One region of the Bacillus sp. JK74 genome, then DNA from elsewhere that is predicted to be linked to it. Evidence: riboswitches for the same ligand, from Rfam matches in the RefSeq annotation. Region 1 holds a riboswitch; the other holds the start of a gene.
The links. Region 1 has a riboswitch for glycine ahead of gcvT (glycine cleavage system aminomethyltransferase GcvT). Riboswitches for the same ligand answer to the same signal wherever they lie in the genome.
Positions count from the first base shown of each region.

Region 1 (3,368 bases):
ATCGTACACTCCTGCGCCCAGAAAAGATGCATATGTAACAGCGTCTTTATTTTTCGCCGCAAGCTTTGTCAGCTCTCTCGTCAGCTCCGTTTCAGATTTTGCTTGTTTAATTTGGTAGTCTTTTTGAAACCTCACATCTTCCGGAATATCGGCAAACAGTTCATCAATTGTTTCTGCGCCGATGGCTTTCAGCATTTCTTTTTTATCCTGTTCTGTCGCGGGCAAATATCGATGCTTCATATGACTCTCCTTTTTCAGCTCTGTTTTGGACGTTTATAAAACGGTGTGCGGACAATCTTCGCTTTTACCGTTTTTTTACGGATTTCCACTTCTACTTCCGTTCCGACTTCACTGAATTCCGTTTTGATCAAGGCAAGGCCGATATTTTTCTTTAAAGTCGGAGATTGCGTGCCTGTCGTGACTTCACCGATCGGAACACCGTCTTTTTTCACGGCGTACCCGTGTCTCGGAATCCCTTTTTCAATCATCTCAAGTCCGACCAGCTTTCGCGGGGCTCCTTTTTCTTTCTGTTCACGCAATACAGATTTCCCGAAAAAATCGGAATCTTTCTTGTGTTTCACGGCAAATCCGATTCCGGCTTCAATCGGTGTAATATCTTTCGTCAATTCCTGACCGTATAAAGCAAGCTTCGCTTCAAATCTCAGCGTATCACGGGCGCCGAGGCCGCACGGAACGAGGCCTTCATGCTCTCCCGCTGCAAGTATCTCCTTAAATAGATGAACCGCATCTTCATTGCGGCAATATAACTCAAACCCGTCTTCACCGGTATAGCCCGTTCTTGAAAGCAGGACTTGGCATCCGGCAACGTCCGCCTCGTCAATAAATGTAAACGGCTTTAAGGAGGACAAATCACATTCAGTCAGCTTCGCAAGAACCAACTGAGCATTCGGCCCCTGAACGGCAAGCAGTGAAATCCCGTCAGACTGATTCGTCAGCGTGACGTCGCCTTCCGCATGTTCCGTCAGCCAGGCGATGTCTTTTTCAATATTAGACGCGTTTATCACGAGCAGATAGCAGCTCTCGCTTTTCTGATAGATCAGCAAATCATCGACCGTACCGCCGTCAGGATAGCACATGGCGGTATAAAGCGCGTTTCCCGGCTTTAAATCGGCAACGTCATTTGTCATCATTTTTTGCAGAAAAGACAGGGCGTCTTTACCGGATACTTCAACTTCCCCCATATGAGACACATCAAACAGTCCTGCTTTTGTGCGGACGGCTTCATGCTCCTCTTTAATAGAAGAAAATTGAACCGGCAGCTCCCATCCTCCAAAATCAATCGTTTTTCCGCCGTATTCTTTATACACGTCATAAAGCGGTGTTCGTTTCAGCATCATCTTCCCCCTTCAGTCATTGGCGCATTGTAAAAACATATAAAAAAGGACAGAGAAACACCTCATGAAAATGAAGGTTTCTCTGTCCCGGCACCTGAAAGTTTACTTTATGAACATATCATAAAGACGTCCCCTTTGGTGGCCTGCTTCTTCTAAGTGCAGACACTCTCCAGAGTTGCGTCGAGCAAGAGTTCTTTTGCCTGAGAGATTCACTCCGCAGTTTGCTCCTTCGGCGCCCGGACGCCCATCTTTCGTCCGAGTCTCTCCCCTTGCTGTCATTCGCTCATATTTACCAATTTTATGGACATACTAAAGCAATATCTTTTAGTGAAATCATTACTTATATCCTACCACCCTCATTTACGTCCGGCAACAAAAATTATGATAAATCAGTTTTTTAAAAGAAAGGCGGTTTTGTTACATATGACAGCAGAGATCATATTTGATGCAAACTGGCCGGGAGAGTTTTCTGAGCGGCTGAAAACGGACGGTCCCTGGTCAAATTGGGAGATGTACAAACTGTCGGCTGAAGTCCAGCAGACCCTTGCCATTCCTGAATTCGAAGGGTTGAGGGCTCCTTTGTACCTTCCCGATTTCACTCCGCTTCCCCATCAGCTTGAGGTCGCGCAGAAAGTCGTTGAAAAAATGAACGGCAAGGCGATTTTGGCTGATGAAGTAGGGCTCGGAAAAACGGTGGAAGCGGGCCTGATTTTAAAAGAATATATGATTCGCGGGCTGGCCAAAAAAATCCTGATTCTTGTGCCGGCATCACTCGTTTCCCAGTGGGTGAAAGAGCTTCAGGAGAAGTTTTTAATACCCGCTGTTGAACAGAAGAAAAGCTATGTGTGGGAACAGTGCGATATCGTCGTTTCTTCTATTGATACGGCCAAACGCTCCCCTCACAAAGACATTGTCCTTTCTATTCCGTATGATCTCGTCATTATTGACGAGGCGCACAAGCTCAAAAACAGCAAAACGAAAAATTATGAATTTGCGAGAAGTCTTGTGAAGAAATACTGCCTGCTTCTGACGGCGACGCCGATTCAAAACCGGATCGAAGAAATCTTCAATTTAGTGTCACTGTTAAAGCCCGGCCATTTAGGAAACGAAAGCGGATTTCAAGAAACCTTCAATCAGAAGGACGGGATTGACGCTCATGAGCATTTGAAAGAACTCGTCAATAAGGTGATGATCCGCAACACGCGGAGCGACACCGGCCTTACATGGACGAAGCGCCACGTGGAAACAGTGCCGATCACCTTTTCACCGACGGAACAGGCGCTTTACGATGACATTGCCGCACTGAAAAACGGCACGGAAAAGCCCGCAAGCGCATTTTCCATTATGACGCTGCAAAGAGAGTGCTGTTCAAGCCGGGAAGCCGTGTATATGACGCTCAAAAAAATGCTTGACCAAAAAGACAAACAAGCGCCCGCATTCGATGAACAGACGATCGCTAATTTAATGGACCGCATCAATCAAGTCACGCAAAACTCAAAAGCGATTCAAGTTGTTGACTTGATCCAAAAGATTAATGATAAAGTCATTATTTTTACTGAATACAGGGCGACACAGATTTACCTGCAATGGTTCCTTCAGCAGAACGGCATAAGCTCCGTTCCGTTCAGAGGCGGATTTAAACGCGGAAAAAAAGACTGGATGAAGGATCTCTTCCGCGGCAAAGTGCAGGTGCTGATTGCTACAGAAGCAGGAGGCGAAGGGATCAACCTGCAATTCTGCAACCATATTATCAATTATGACCTCCCGTGGAACCCGATGCGGCTTGAACAAAGAATCGGAAGGATTCACAGACTCGGTCAGGAAAGAGATGTCCATATCTACAATATGGCGACAAAACATACGGTGGAAGAGCATATCTTAAAACTTCTGTATGACAAAATTCATTTATTTGAAAATGTCGTCGGAGAATTAGATGACATTTTAACAAAAATCAAAGTGAGCAATTTTGAAGACCATTTGCATGATATTTTATGCCATTCGCTGACAGAGGAG
Region 1 is NZ_JBSJQB010000003.1:481,646-485,013, reverse strand. Features, by position in the region: gene gcvPA (aminomethyl-transferring glycine dehydrogenase subunit GcvPA) at 1-240, opposite strand, end outside; gene gcvT (glycine cleavage system aminomethyltransferase GcvT) at 255-1,355, opposite strand; glycine riboswitch at 1,534-1,634, opposite strand; gene ACWJJ5_RS12705 (DEAD/DEAH box helicase) at 1,779-3,368, shown strand, end outside.

Region 2 (3,368 bases), on a different contig from region 1:
AAAGGTGTTGCATACTGCCCGCACTGTGACGGACCATTGTTTGAAGGCAAAGACGTAGCCGTTATCGGCGGCGGAAACTCCGGAATCGAGGCGGCGATTGACCTTGCAGGTATCGTCAATCACGTGACTGTGCTGGAGTTCGCGCCTGAGCTGAAAGCAGACGAAGTCCTGCAAAAACGTCTTTACAGCCTGCCAAACGTCACTGTGCACAAAAATGCACAAACGAAAGAAATCACAGGCGACCAAAACGTAAACGGCATTACGTTCGTTGACCGTGAAACAGGCGAAGAAAAACACGTTGAACTCCAAGGTGTATTCGTCCAAATCGGTCTCGTGCCTAATACAGAATGGTTAGACGAAACCGTCGAACGCAACCGCATCGGCGAAATCATCGTCGATAAGAGCGGCGCGACAAGCGTTCCCGGTCTATTTGCCGCAGGGGACTGCACAGACGGCCCGTACAACCAAATCATTATCTCCATGGGATCAGGTGCAACTGCCGCTTTAGGCGCATTTGATTATTTGATCCGGAATTAATGTAAAAAGCGCTACCCTGCTTACAAGGCAGGATAGCGCTTTTTTTATATTAAAACGGCATACTGCATGGCAGTACACCGTCTGAAGTAATTCAATCTGTCTTTCTCCCTCTCGCCCGATAGATGAGAAATAATCCAATAAACCACAGCGGCGTCAGCAGCAAAGCCGGGCGCGTCGCATCCGCAAACAGCATAATCACCAGAATGAAGGCAAACAGCGCCAGCACGGCGTAATTGATAAACGGCGCAAACGGCGCCTTGAAAGACGAGCTTGCATGTAAGTCCGGACGGGTTTTCCTGTATCTGATATGACAGACAAGAATCACGCCCCACACCCAAATGAAACAAATCGCGCTGATGGTGGTCACGATGCCAAAGGCCGCTTCCGGTATCAATTTGCTTAAAAGAGCGCCAGCTGACAGCACAATAACCGATATCCATAATGCGCGGCTCGGCACATGATTTTTATTCAGCTTCGCAAAACTTGCCGGCGCCTGTTTCGTTTTGCTTAAGTTATACAAAATCCGGCTTGTTGAAAACATCCCGCTGTTACAAGCAGAAGCGGCAGACGTTAATACGACAAAATTAATAATTCCCGCGGCCAACGGAATGCCGACCAGACTGAAGGTCTTTACAAATGGACTTTCCGTTGCATTCAGCTGCATCCACGGATTAATACATAAAAGAATGATCAATGCCCCGACGTAGAAAAATAAAATCCGTAAAGGAATTTTATTGATCGCGGACGGAATATTTTTTTTCGGATTTGACGTTTCCGCCGCTGACACACCCACTAACTCCACACCGACATAGGCGAAGATCACCATCTGGAACGAAAGCAAAAAGCCTGAAAATCCGTTCGGAAACAAGCCGCCGTGCTCCCACAGATTCGCCGCTGAAACCGTTCCGGTATGCGTTTTGAACCCAATCACCAGCAGAACCACCCCGATGACAATTAACGCGAGAATCGTGACTACCTTAATTAAGGCGAACCAAAACTCCAATTCTCCAAAAATCTTAACCGTTAACAGATTAAGCCCTAATAAAATGAGCAAACAGATAAGTGCAGGAACCCACTGCGGAATGTCAAACCAATATTTCACATATACACCGACGGCGATCACATCCGCCATAGCCGTCATAATCCAGCAAAACCAATAAGTCCAGCCGGTGACAAACGCTGCACGCGGCCCTAAATACGCCTCGGCAATATCCGTTAATGATTGGTAGCCTGCTTTAGATAACAGCAGTTCTCCCAGCGCCCGCATGACGAAAAAAAGCGCAATACCTACAATAAAATACGCAAAGATGATAGAAGGACCCGCCAGCTGAATCGCCTTACCGGACCCTAAAAACAATCCGGTGCCGATCGTGCCGCCAATGGCGATCAGCTGCACGTGCCGATTCGATAAGTCCCTCTTTAGCTCTCGCTGCTCCACATCTGACTCCTCCTTACCTCTCTAGTGAACGACGAGCAAAAAAAGCCAATAAAAAAAGAGATTGGATGCCCTCCAATCTCATGGTCATAAGAATATCAAATTATATTTGCGCCGCTGACAATCAACAGCATGACAAATACATATTCGGTACTCTTCTGTCCTTTTGCCTGAGATTGTGAACCCTTCGGCGCCGCGGAAAACCCGCGGTCTCTCCAGAAGCCGCTCCTGCTGTAGTGCGACCCACAGCAATCATAGCCTGCTACGTATTAAGTTTCCGATAGAAATAACTATCAGCTAACTTTTTATTTTAATGGAAGTTGAATTCATTGTCAATAGGGGGATGAGCTCACGGCGTTATCCCGGTCCAATTTTCGATGCCTGAAGCGCCGTATTTTCCGTTTTCATTGTCTCAAAAAGGCGTTATGCGGTACTATCATATAAGGTCTAATCATTTAAACATTATGTCATACTTTAAATTCACTTTATCATACAATTGCTCGTAAATAAAAAGGGGATGGACGAGATTGGAAACCAAATATTTAGATCTGCTCGCACAAAAATACGATTGTGAAGAAAAAGTGGTCACGGAAATCATTAATCTGAAAGCGATACTGAACCTGCCGAAAGGAACCGAGCATTTCGTCAGTGATCTGCACGGGGAGTATCAGGCATTCCAGCACGTGCTGCGGAACGGTTCAGGAAGAGTAAAAGAGAAGATCCGCGATATTTTCAGCGGCGTCATTTACGATAGAGAAATTGATGAACTGGCGGCTTTGGTCTATTACCCGGAAGACAAACTGAAGCTGATCAAACATAACTTTGATACGAAAGAGGCATTAAACGAGTGGTATAAAGAAACGATTCATCGGATGATTAAGCTCGTTTCTTATTGTTCTTCCAAGTACACCCGCTCCAAATTGCGCAAAGCACTGCCCGCCCAATTTGCTTATATTTCCGAAGAGCTGCTGTACAAAACAGAACAAGCCGCCAACAAGGAACAATACTACTCCGAAATCATAGAACAGATCATTGCGCTCGGCCAGGCCGATAAGCTGATCACCGGTCTTGCCTACAGCACGCAGCGATTGGTGGTCGACCATCTGCATGTTGTCGGCGATATTTATGACCGCGGACCGCAGCCGGATAAAATCATGGAAGAACTGATCAACTATCATTCAGTGGATATTCAATGGGGGAATCATGATGTTCTCTGGATAGGCGCTTATTCCGGCTCAAAAGTATGTCTGGCAAACATTATCCGCATCTGTGCCCGCTATGACAATCTGGATATTATTGAAGACGTTTACGGCATCAATCTGAGACCGCTATTGAACCTTGCCGAAAAATATTACGATGATAACCCGTCTTTCCGCCCGAAAGCGGACGAAAACAG
Region 2 is NZ_JBSJQB010000001.1:879,177-882,544, forward strand. Features, by position in the region: gene ahpF (alkyl hydroperoxide reductase subunit F) at 1-537, shown strand, start outside; gene ACWJJ5_RS04400 (amino acid permease) at 629-1,975, opposite strand; glycine riboswitch at 2,121-2,201, opposite strand; gene fbp (fructose-1,6-bisphosphatase) at 2,500-3,368, shown strand, end outside.
Region 2: another riboswitch for glycine. It lies ahead of ACWJJ5_RS04400 (amino acid permease); the one in region 1 lies ahead of gcvT (glycine cleavage system aminomethyltransferase GcvT).